Regions from separate parts of the Zhenhengia sp. genome, predicted to be linked through region 3. Evidence: riboswitches for the same ligand, from Rfam matches in the RefSeq annotation. Region 3 holds a riboswitch; each other region holds the start of a gene.
What was found. Region 3 has a riboswitch for cobalamin ahead of ACLTBU_RS15520 (cobyric acid synthase). Riboswitches for the same ligand answer to the same signal wherever they lie in the genome.

Region 1: another riboswitch for cobalamin. It lies ahead of ACLTBU_RS09655 (ABC transporter substrate-binding protein); the one in region 3 lies ahead of ACLTBU_RS15520 (cobyric acid synthase).
Region 2: another riboswitch for cobalamin. It lies ahead of ACLTBU_RS12475 (sirohydrochlorin cobaltochelatase); the one in region 3 lies ahead of ACLTBU_RS15520 (cobyric acid synthase).

Annotation. Positions count from the first base shown of each region.
Region 1 covers NZ_JBKVCH010000007.1:131,270-135,483, reverse strand. The annotation lists gene ACLTBU_RS09665 (ABC transporter ATP-binding protein) at 1-236, opposite strand, end outside; gene ACLTBU_RS09660 (FecCD family ABC transporter permease) at 223-1,233, opposite strand; gene ACLTBU_RS09655 (ABC transporter substrate-binding protein) at 1,217-2,290, opposite strand; cobalamin riboswitch at 2,419-2,598, opposite strand; gene ACLTBU_RS09650 (S-layer homology domain-containing protein) at 2,728-4,214, opposite strand, start outside.
Region 2 covers NZ_JBKVCH010000011.1:82,824-87,037, reverse strand. The annotation lists gene ACLTBU_RS12490 (hypothetical protein) at 1-1,050, opposite strand, end outside; gene ACLTBU_RS12485 (GNAT family N-acetyltransferase) at 1,076-1,564, opposite strand; gene ACLTBU_RS12480 (hypothetical protein) at 1,693-2,046, shown strand; cobalamin riboswitch at 2,113-2,302, shown strand; gene ACLTBU_RS12475 (sirohydrochlorin cobaltochelatase) at 2,439-3,221, shown strand; gene ACLTBU_RS12470 (energy-coupling factor ABC transporter permease) at 3,249-3,989, shown strand; gene ACLTBU_RS12465 (energy-coupling factor ABC transporter substrate-binding protein) at 3,992-4,214, shown strand, end outside.
Region 3 covers NZ_JBKVCH010000018.1:25,227-29,440, reverse strand. The annotation lists gene ACLTBU_RS15525 (ABC transporter substrate-binding protein) at 1-132, opposite strand, end outside; gene ACLTBU_RS15520 (cobyric acid synthase) at 149-1,696, opposite strand; cobalamin riboswitch at 1,814-1,990, opposite strand; gene ACLTBU_RS15515 (CDP-alcohol phosphatidyltransferase family protein) at 2,043-2,603, opposite strand; gene ACLTBU_RS15510 (DUF1540 domain-containing protein) at 2,733-3,053, opposite strand; gene ACLTBU_RS15505 (NADH peroxidase) at 3,065-3,607, opposite strand; gene ACLTBU_RS15500 (single-stranded DNA-binding protein) at 3,685-4,035, opposite strand; gene hydA (dihydropyrimidinase) at 4,160-4,214, opposite strand, start outside.

The DNA of each region.
Region 1 (4,214 bases), on a different contig from region 3:
ATCGCTAACTTTTTTGCAAGTGTCTTATGGGAGTAGCTATGAATAGATTGGTTATCTATAAAAATATCCCCTGAAGCAATTTTCTTATTCTTGCTCAAAGCCTTAAGCAAAGTGGATTTACCACATCCATTAGGCCCAATAATAGTAGTAATGGTGTGTGGCTTAATACAAAAAGAGAGATCTTTGATTACCATATGCTGTTCATAACCTAAAGTAAGCTTTCTACTTTCTAGCACTCTTAATCCCTCCTCTTAATAAGTATAAGAAAAATGGTACACCAACTATTGCCATAATAATTCCAACTGGAATTTCCATAGGCTCAGCAACTACTCTTCCTATAGTGTCACAAAGCATAAGTACCCCCGCTCCTGTTAAGGCACTTGCTGGTAATAAATATTTATAATCAGACCCAATCAAAATTCTAGAAATATGTGGTACAATTAAGCCCACAAAACTAATGAGCCCCACTACACTTACTGCACTGGCAGCCAAAAGAGAAGTTAATAAAATAAGAATAACGCGTAGCCTCTCCACATTTACACCTAAACTTCCTGCTATCTCATCACCTAATAGTAAGATATTAAGCTTTTTAGAGAGTATCATAGCCACTATAAAACCAATTAAGGCATAGGGCCAAATCCTATTAAAGTCATTCCAAGCCTTAACCGATAAGCTCCCGATAGAAAAACCTAAGGTGTTGTGCACCCTATCAGGAAAAAAAATCAAAATAAGATCTACTAAAGCATTTAATAAAGAAGAAACGGCTAGCCCTGCCAGCACCATACGAAGCGGATTAATCCCATCCTTCCAAGAGAGTATAAAGATAAGTACCGTTGTGAGTACCGCTCCAACAAAGGCTGCTGGCGTCACTAAATACTCATATTGTGGGAATAAAACTAAGCAAATAACAGACATAAGTCCTGCTCCTGATGTAATCCCAATAGTACTTGGAGAAGCCAGTGAATTTCTCATGATCCCTTGCAAAATAGCGCCTGCTAATGCTAGGCATACCCCTACTAACCCAGCTACAAAAGTTCTTGGTAAGCGTATGTTATAAATAATATTATGGTTCATACCACTTTTCTCTACAAAAATAGCCTTTATAATATCCATAGGCCCTACTTTATAAGCACCCAATCCAATACTTATAAATAAACTTACAATGACAAATAGTATAAGTCCTATTAGGACCATTCCCTTGTATCTAGGTGTATCTCTAAAATCCGTTTTCATTATTTGGCTTCTTTCTCAAAAAAATCTCTTCCAAATAAGCAAAAGCTTCATCATAGCGCGCATTTGGTTTGTATACAAATAAATCTTTTGGTAAGTAATGTACTTCATCATTTTGTACGGCTGTTAAAGCATTCCAAGCTGGATTGCTCTCTAAATCTTTTGCGATTTTTGCTTTCACCCCTTCTACATCTCCCATCGTACTAATAAGAATATAATCCGGGTCCGCTTCAATCAATTTCTCAAAGCTAAAAGCTACTCTTGTTTCACCTTCAACTACTATATCTTCAGGTTTTACAATATTCTCTACACCTAATAAGCTTGTCATTTCACCTATAGAGGAATCATCTGTATCTACTTTAATTTCTTTGCTTGTCGAATAAAGTACTGCTACTGAAGGATGCTCTTTATTTTCCTTGGCTCTTTCTATAATCCCTTCACATTTTTCTACTACAGGCATGACTTTCTCTTCAAATAAATCTTCTGTTCCTAGTATCTTACTGAAAATATAAGCATTATTTTGGAAAGCACTATAGGCTTTTGTTGAGGCATCAATCACTACCCATTCAATACCATTTTGATCAAGTATATCTGCAAATTGTGTTTGACTATTCGTTGTATGCATTAAGACTAAATCTGGCTCTAATGCAAGTAAGGCTTCAATACTTACTTTATTAAAAGACCCTAAGTCTGTAATATTCATAGCTTCTGGTGGTACATTAGACTCACCACTTACACGTGCAACAGATTCACCACCTACTAAATACCATAAATCTAATATGGAATTTAACAGCACAACCGTTCTTTCTGGTTTTTTAGTAAGGGTTTTCTCATTACCTTCTCCATCTACAAAAGTTACGGTTGTATCTGTTTCAGCTAAAATAAGTTTTTCATAACCCTTTTCATGCTCTTCTTGTACAGATTTGCTCTCTTGAATGTTCTCATGCTCTTGTACTTGTTCAATTTGAGTTTCTACATCGACACTTCCTTTGGGCTGACTACACCCTACTAGACTTGCACACATTAAAATCCCTGCTAAAACTAAGCTTAACTTCTTCATTTTCTTCACTCCTATAGTTTTTTAGTCATAAAAAAATCTCCTATTTCTAGGAGACGCGTGCAAATCAAGCCCATTAAATCTTTTTAGACTTAATGCGCTTTCATTACACCCTCCATCCATCGTAGAGTTAATGGTGTTTCATTATAGGCAGGTCTTCTGACTTAGGTTCATCAAACTTATCGCCTTCCCTTCTTTCAAAAGTGGCCTTTCTGATAAGCTCTCCCCCTTACAGCGGCGGGACCGTACAGTACTCTCAACTGTTTCCCTATTAAGCTATGTAAAATAGCACCTATAACATTTCTCCATATTACAATTATTTTAATTTAATGTCAATATTTATACTTTTCTTATGCTTAAAACGAGTAGCCTTTTTACCAAGGCTACTCGTTTTAAGTTTTTTCTCTAAAGTTTTATAAGCCTTAATTTTTTTAATGCTGTTATTCTTCTAAACTCTGTAATAAAAGTGCTATCATTTTTGCTACCTCCGCACGTGTTGCCTGAGCTAATGGCGCGAAGTTGCCATGCTCTCTACCATCTATAATATTAGCTGCTTTCATAGCATAAACAGCTTCTCTTGCATAAGCTTTAATGACCTTATCATCTGCAAAAAGCTCTCTCTTTGTAGCGTTGTCCCAAGTATAATGTTGTACCTGGCTCATATAGCGATAGAGCATCACTGCCATATCCTGACGTGTAATGGTCTCTTGTGGGTTGAAGCAAGTACCGCTTCCTTGTACAATCCCCATTACCTTCGCCCATGCTACAGCAGGCATAAACCAATCTATATCTTGAACATCTTGAAAAGTGCTTTCTGTATATAAGCTTAAATCAACTTGACTCATATGAGCTAAAATCTGTACAAACTCAGCGCGTGTTATCCAATCATTTGGTGCAAAAGTCGTTTCTGTCTTTCCTTTAATCAGACCTTTTGCCATAAGATATTCGATATACTCTTTGGCCCAACTTGTCTCAATATCTGTAAAGAGATAAACTGGTGCTCCTTCTTCCTTAGGTTCTTTATAAAGGACTATAAATTCGCCACATTTACTGGTCCTAAATAGAACTGTCTTGGTATCTTCATCATAAAGGCTACCTTCTATAAGCTGTAACTGCTCATCTTCTGTAACCCAGTATACTTTCAAGTACTCAGGTTCTTGCGTATCCTTAAGCTTATAAGGCACAGCAACTTCTATCTTCTCTTCTCCTAAACTTAAACTATCTTTTTGAGCTGTTTGTAAGTTAAAGACCAAGATAGTACCCTCACCTATTTGTTCTTTAATTTCTTGGCTTAGATCCTTTTGATGCAATTGTTTAAGCGTAAAATCAATTGCCTTTTCATCTGCCTCTTTAACCATTTGCTTAAGTGCCTTTTCATCTAATGTAAAGGTTGCCCACTCTGTTACAATCTGCAACGTAGTATGCTGTGTTTGACCTAAAGCTTCTACAACTTCACTTGGTAATTTTAGACTTATACCTACTGCTTCATCTGGTAACTCCACTTTAATTTGTGCTAGGCTATCTTCTTTATCGTTACTTTGAAGTTGATTGATAAACTGTGTTTTCTGATTAAATTCAAAGGTAAAGTAAGCTGTACCTCCTTGGACTTTTACAGGTCTTAGCGTAACTGTTGCAGATTGCCCTACTACATTTCCGCCATCTGTATTACTTCCCCAATGTTCTGAGTCTTCTTCCTTCATATAATCATCTGTATAATGCCACACAATATGATCTCCCTCATAAACTGGATACTGCCTTAAACCATAAAGTGGATGGGCTCCATTAACTGTATACATCCATCCTGAATGAATACCATTACTAAATTCTCTTAGCCATTCGCCTCTTGGTGACTGAATCCCTCCAATATACCCCGGCTGTGATTCATCATAGCTTAATCCTGCCTCACTTAGCGCTTTATGGAAAACAT
Region 2 (4,214 bases), on a different contig from region 3:
CACCACTGAATCAATGGTATTGTCTTGGCATACAAGCATAAAGCCACCTTCATTGTCATGGCTATAATTGTACTGATAAGTGGTTCCCCATGAGAAGTCACAGTCATAAGCCTGTCCATCTCCATTAAGATAGGTTCCAAAAGCTTCATTATACTGGAATAAAGCTCTATAGCACTGCCATGGCCATATAGCTGCATTATACATAAGATTAGGATCTGACTGTGTTCCAATACTTGCTTCTTGAGATACATTGTGCTCAATAAGTGGTTCATAACAATATTGAGGAACAATAGCATCCCCACCTGAACGCTCTACATAGTTATTTCTAATGAGTACTTCTTCATGCATATATTGCTTCAATTCTTCTGGTGTGTGATGACTTAAATTACTACTTAGTCCTAGGCACCTTGTAGAGCCTACAGATATTCCTGTTCTGGCTACATCTTTAACATAGCAATTTTGAACGCGTACGTCTTTAAACTTAATAGGCCTATCCTGATCTGTAGCAAAAATATTATAGTAGATACCTCCGTTATGTCCATCTTTAGTCGTTGCATCACCATTTACATCATGTACATAGAGATGATTAAGATAAAGGTGCTCCAAAGCATTTCCGTCTGCTTGATCAAAATCATCATCTCCGCTTACCATAACGCCAGTTCGCCCCGCTAAAGGCTCTTCTCCCTTGTTAGTGATTTCTAAATGATTCACTTCCCAAAAGCTTACATTATGAAGCCATAGAGTATAAAGGACCTTACCCGCTCCTTTTATCAGTGGTCTTACCTGCGGCACACCTACCTGTAATTTACCCCCTTCATAAGTATAGTTATCTATTACAATAGGTGCCCCTACTTGTCCACTACCTCGCACCTTCAGTCCACCGCACCATGTGCCATGTGCTTCAAATAAAATTTTATCTCCCGGCTTAAAGGATTGTGCATTGATAGGTTCTAATGTCTGCCACGGCCTATCTACACTTGTACCCTGATTGTTGTCACTTCCCTTGTGACTATCTACATAGTAAATTGTACCCTGTACCTTCTTCTCCATTTTTCCCTCTCCCTAAATCTATTCTTTAATTTGCAATTCTTCTTTCCATAATCACTACATCATGCCATTTGCCGTTATCCATCTGTCCGAATCTTTCTCTGTAACCTACTTCTCTAAAGCCGCATTTCTTATGTAAGGCTATACTTGCTTCATTTTCTCTAATAATCAGAGATTCAAGTGTCCAAAATCCTTCTTTCTCGGATTCCATAATAAGTTTTTCAAGTAAAGCAGAAGCTATGCCCTTACCTTTGTAGTCCTTATGAATATAAATACTAAGTTCTACTACTCCTCTATAGACATAGCGCTCAAAGGATTGGCTTATAGCTACAAATCCCACTACTTTATCTTCTTCCTTGGCTACAAATCTGCAGCTTTGAATATGTCCTTCATCCCACACTTTATAAGTAGGGACTTCTGTTTGGAAAGTAGAGATTTTTGTATCAATACCTTGCTTATAAATATCTGCTACACCTAACCAATCTGTCTCTTTCATTTCTGTTATATGATACGTCACGAACATGTACTCCTTTTATTTGTATGCTAAAATATTTTTAATATTTGATTCATTATAGAGTTTTATAGTCACCTAGTCAATATGCTATAATAGGATTATCTAAACTAATTAAGATAGGAGCTACTCATATGAAAAAAGCTTTTCTTATTGCCTCTATCAGCCTCTTTTCTCTCTTTACTTTAGTTGGCTGTGGCAAATCCCTTTCTGACCGTGAAATCTCTAGACTTTATAATACTGACAATGGTCCTCGCTACGTTGTTGTTATTGAAGTAAAACAGTCTCACTTAAGCCTTGATATTAATGACCATATTAAAGATTCTATGAATAAAGTGGAGATTGCTATCCCTGTTGATAAACAATTCTACGATGATGTAGAAAAAGGGGATAAATTAAATGATGATTTTAGACTTGGTTCTCTTATGACTTCTGGAAGCGTTGGAACTTGGGACATTAAAATTAAGGATAAAATGATTCTCGAATAATTAGGACTAGTTTTTCAACATTTTTTTCGCTATACTGGACATATTCAATCGAATAACATCATATATTTAAGCAAAGACATTTTAGGCGCTACTTTAGCTTAATAGGGAAACGTGTGATACACTGCAGCCCCCGCTACTGTAGACGAGGACTTCTTATTCGTAAGGCTTACCTTAACCACTGTACTTTTTGTATGGGAAGGTGAATAAGAGGGATGATACGTCAGCCAGGAGACCTACCTAAAATGAGAATTACCCTTTCGGTGGGAAAGGAGGTAATATGTATTTTGTGCTTTTTTTGTTATGCACAAATATACATAAGCTCTCCTTCGGGGGAGCTTTTTTTATTGCCTTCCTTCTTGCGATTTAAAACTCAACAAAGAAGGAGACTGATTATGTCAAAAAAAGCTTTACTTGTTGTGAGCTTCGGCACGAGCTATGAAGACACACGAAAAAAAACAATCGAACCTTGCGAAAATCTACTCCATAAAACCTTTAAAGATTATGATTTCTTTAGGGCCTACACCTCACAAATGATTATTCGCAAGCTTGCTTCTAGGGACGGTTTATATATTGATAATGCTTCCCAGGCCCTACAGAAAATCTATGAAGCTGGTTATGATGAGGTGCTGATTCAATCTCTACATATTATTTGTGGAGAAGAGTATGACAAACTTAAAAGGCAGATTGAACCTTTTAAGGCGAAGTTTAAAAAACTCCATTTTGGTAGACCTCTTTTAACGACTATTGATGATTACAAAGCCGCTGTTTCTGCTACTTTAAACAGCTTGCCTAAACTTAAAGAACATGAAGGTGTAGTCTTTATGGGGCATGGTACTTACCATGAGTCCTTTTCCGCCTACTGCGCTCTGGAATATATGTTCCATCATTTAGGCGCGCCTATTTATGTAGGCACTGTGGAAGGCTATCCTACACTTGATGAAGTACTTTATAAACTTCAAAAAGACAGTATAACTCAGGTTTACCTCGCACCTTTTATGCTTGTGGCAGGTGACCATGCCATCAACGATATGGCTGGAGACGAAGAAGATTCTTGGAAGATTATCCTATCACAACATGGAATTCAGTCTAAAATCTTGTTACAAGGCCTTGGTGAAGATAAAGAAATTCAAAAACTCTTTGTAAATCATGCCTTAGACTGCGTCAATTCATTTTAAAATTTATCATAAAAGGGAGATGTAATCATGAAAAGAAAGTTACCAATTTTTGGAGTATTTTGCTTTGTAGCAGGATTAGTCACTATGAATACACAGGCTATGCATATTATGGAAGGTTTCCTTCCTGTAGGCTGGAGTATTGGCTGGGGAATTTTATGCCTACCATTTTTCATAGCAGGTATTATTTCTATGAAAAAAACACTTCAAGAAGACTCTAAAACTAAACTCGTGCTTGCTATGGCTGGTGCCTTTGCCTTTGTACTGTCAGCACTAAAAGTTCCTTCTGTAACAGGAAGCTGTTCCCACGCTACAGGTGTAGGCCTCGGTGCTATTCTGTTTGGACCTACTGTAATGGTAGTTATTGGTGGTATTGTCTTATTGTTTCAAGCGCTACTTTTGGCCCATGGTGGTATTACTACATTAGGCGCTAATGTATTTTCTATGGCAATCGTAGGCCCTTTTGCAGCTTATTTTATCTATAAATTACTTCGTAAAACTAAAATGCCTGAGTGGTTTGCTATCTTTTTAGCTGCTATGTTAGGAGATCTTCTTACATATGTTATGACATCTATTCAGCTCGCCCTCGCCTTTCCAGCCCAAACTGGCGGCTTTATGGAATCACTTCTTAAGTTCCTCGGAATTTTTGCTATGACTCAAATACCACTAGCTATCAGCGAAGGCCTTTTAACTGTTGTTGTAATTAATGCTCTAAAAAAATATAGCCAAGAAGGTCTTATCAGTTTAGGCAGACTTTCAAAGGAGGATTAATGATGTCTGAGAAAAAAATGAATATCTTACTTATTGTACTTGTTGTAATTATTAGCTTTTCTCCTTTATTTCTTGTAAAAAACGCGGAGTTTGGCGGAGCCGATGGTGAGGCTGAAACAGCTATCACGCAAATCGCTACAGACTATGAACCTTGGTTCGAACCACTTATCGAACCTGCTAGCGGTGAAATTGAAAGCTTACTCTTTGCCCTTCAGGCAGCCTTTG
Region 3 (4,214 bases):
CACCTGCTCAGTTTGTCCCTGCGCACTTTCTTCTCCTGTTACTTCTTTTGGTTGTTGGCTACATCCTACTGTCCCAAATAGCATAGCGCCTGCTAGGCCAAGTAATGTAAGTTGTTTTAAAAATTTCTTCATGTTTTTCCTCCATTATCTACTCATTTTCATATAAAATATGTTTAATAGCTTCTAAGTCAAGATGGTCTCTTAAAATATTAGCAAGCTTGGTGTACTCATGATCTTTAAAACGTGCATAATCCTCTTCGTAACCATTCCTAATTTTAATAGGCCCTTCCATTTTTCCTCTTTTTTGAGCCAATTCCTTAAGAAAAGCTAGTGTAAAATGCACTTGATCAAAGATACCATGTATATAAGTCCCATAAACATCTGCCTCTCTTGCTTTATAACCTTCTATTCTAGAAGCTTTCTCACCTAAACAAGTCTGAATTTCTACAAAAGGCACCACGCCTTCACCTTGCCAAATAGTCTGTCCCATATGGATTTCATAGCCTTCTATATAAGTATCTTTACAGTTTTTAAGTAAACCTGTTTTATTTACAATACATCCACTTACTTGTGTTGTTGTCTTTTCACATTCAAACTGTGTATCGATTTCTAATAGATTAAGTCCTTCCATATGCTCAATATTATTTTCAATATAATACGGATTATAGAGCATACGTCCTAGCATCTGATAGCCTCCACATATACCAAAGATAGCCACTCCTGCTTCTTTAAGTTCCTGCAAGCATTCGTCATAGCCATTCTGTTTCAAATAATTAAGATCCTTAATGGTATTTTTAGAACCTGGTATAATAACAAGATCAGCTTCTTTTAATTCTTCTTTAGCATGTGCATAACTTACATGGACACCATCTAATGAATACAGAATATTAAAATCTGTAAAGTTAGACATATACGGCAGGCGAATGATTTTAATAACTAAATCATTTTCATTTTTTGCTTTTTGTGCATAAAAAATATCACTTACACTATCTTCATCATCAAGTGCTAGCTTAAAATATGGCACCACCCCTAATACGGGTATTTTAATAATATCCTCTAGCATTTTAAGTCCTGGTTTTAAAATCTCTACATCTCCGCGGAACTTATTGATAACCACACCTTTAACGCGCGCCCGTTCTTCCTCTGAAAGAAGTAACAGGGTTCCTGCTAATGATGCGAATACTCCACCTCGATCAATATCGCCAATAAGAATAACTGGTGCATCTACTAGCTCTGCCATTCCCATATTAACAATATCGCCTTCTCTTAAATTGATTTCTGCCGGACTACCTGCTCCTTCTAAAATAATCGTATCAAAGGAAGCTTCAAGCTTTTCATAGACTTCTTTGACTTTATGTTTGAGCTTAGGTTTAAACTGATGATAATCCATGGCTGTCATATCCTTGTACACTTCGCCCTCAATAATATATTGTGCTTTCATTTCACCTGTGGGCTTAATAAGTACCGGATTCATCAAAACAGAAGGCTTAACACCTGCAGCTTCTGCCTGCATAACTTGAGCTCTTCCCATTTCCTTCCCATCTTCTGTAATAAAAGAGTTTAAACTCATATTCTGAGATTTAAAAGGTGCTACCTTATGCCCTTCTTCGTATAAAATACGGCATAATCCTGCAACAAGTACACTCTTACCTACTGAAGATGCTGTTCCTTGAAACATTAAATTAGGCTTTCTCATAAAAACCTCCTTATAAATGGCTACAATAAAAAAAGTTAGCAAGTATCCTCCTTGCTAACTGAAAATATACGTACAGATTTGTGCCTCATTTTACCCATACGTCTTTCCCACCGAAAGAATACGTTTATCCTATAAGGCAGGTCTCCTGGCTAATAGTTCATCCTCCGGTGAGCCTTACCATAACTTTGTTACAGTGGCATCTTTCACCTTTGTCCCTATCAACAGTAGCGGGGGCTGCAGCTTTTAACTTTCCCTATTAAGCTTTTTAAAAGCACCTTATATTCTTGTCTGTTTTCGATTGTCGTGCCTTATCATGACATAAGTTGTATGAATTGTCAAGTATGTACTACTGTTTCTTCATATGAATAAAGATAAGCATATACATTAAAAAGGCAAATAGAAGCATGATTGTGGCCACTGCTATAAAAATATTTACACTGGTAAGGTTTAGAGATGGAATGGCAATAAGAATAATCATGGTAAAATAAAATACTGCTGTACACACTTTACCATACCACAGAGCACCATCTAGCTTTTTACCTTCTCTTAAAAGCACCAGACAGCTAATAGCCATTGTAATTTCTTTAATAACAAATACTATAAGTAACATCCACATCCACTCAAATCGAAACACTAGCACAAATGCAATAGCTGCTTGGGTCAATTTATCTGCGATAGGATCAATAACCTTGCCAAGTTCTGTAACTTGATTAAATTTCCTTGCAATAAAGCCATCTAGAAAATCTGTCAATCCAGATGCAATAATAATACCTGCTGCTCTATAATAATCTTCGGGTCTTACTGCTGTCATATAACACCATATAAAAAGTGGGATAAGTAATATTCTTACATAGCATAAAAGATTAGGAATACTACAAGCTTCTTTCAAAGTTATTTTATCTTTCATTTGTACATAACTTCCCTTCATATATATTCAATAGTCCGCGCTTTAATGCTAGCTTACGCGCAATCTATGAATAAAATATAAAAATCCCCGAAAAGTTTACCATTATCTTAATAACTTTTCGGGGATTACTTATTGAGGTTTAAAGCTTGAACAGCATGTTTCTATATAAATAGCAGCATGACCTGAACCATCTACATCAATACTATTAAGTGTACATTGATGGTCTGCATGATAGGTGCAAGTTGCAACACTGCAGGTTACACTTAAACAAGGGGATTTATATTCTGTGTGCTCTGCTAAGTTACTATACACATCTTGGTTTAAAAAAGTGCCGCAGCAAGTTGCTTCATCTTCTACTGCTCCTTGCCCACCAATAGCCACACGCTGAGCATAGCATACGCGATCATTATTATAAGAACAATTTGTTACACTACAATGTACTTTTGTCATCTTATGTCCTCCTAGCTAAAATACCTATCTAGTAAGCCTTTAAAGGCACAACCATGTCTTGCTTCATCTTTAGCCATTTCATGCACGGTATCATGAATAGCATCTAAGTTTTGCTGTTTAGCAAGTGTAGCAAGTTTCTTCTTACCCTCACATGCACCAAACTCTGCATCTACACGTACTTGCAAGTTTGCTTTGGTATCTGCTTTAACAACTTCACCTAAAAGTTCTGCAAATTTAGCTGCATGGTCTGCTTCCTCATAAGCAATACGCTTATAAGCTTCTGCCACCTCTGGGTAGCCTTCTCTATCTGCTTGACGACTCATAGCTAAGTACATTCCTACTTCACTACATTCACCTAAGAAATTAGCTCTTAAGGCTTCAATAATTTCTGGATCTACACCATCTGCTACGCCAATACGATGTTCATCTGCCCATGTGAGCTGATCATCCATTAGGTTAAATTTACTAGCAGGTGCTTTACAAATTGGACATTCATCCGGTGGCATGTCACCTTCATGAATATAACCACAAATGACACATACGTACTTTTTCATTTGTTCATCTCCTTTTTAATAATGCTTACTACCGTTAGTATTTCCTGCAACTTCTACTTTATACTCTTCTAAAAAAGTTATGAAACAGCTTCTTCACTTGCTTCTTTCTGTACTGGCTTACGTCCTGTAAGAGAAAAATCTTCTAGTACTACTTTTGTTGTATAAACCTTTTCACCTTCTTTATTTATATAGGAATCTGTTACGATTTTGCCTTGCACTAAGATCTGTTGACCTTTTGTAACACTACGAGTAATTAAAACAGCCTGCTTATGAAAAGCTACAACCTCGATAAAATACGTTTTCTTCTCTTTTCTACTCGTACGTTCATGTACTGCTAGAGTAAACTGTGTGTAAGAAACATCTGTATCCTTAGATTTTTTTAGTTCAGGATCCTTTGTTAAATTGCCTAATAAAGTAACTTGATTCATACTAACCTCCTTATATTTTTTCTAAAGTATGGCCTAACCCCTTGATTTTATACAGCTACCTGCTATTTTTTTATATTTTCTAAAAAATAAGCAGCTGTGTTCTTTTTCAACAGCTGCTTATGCTTTATTTCATATTTAAAGGTGGTTTTCTGAAAATATAGCGACCTTTCTTTTCCTCA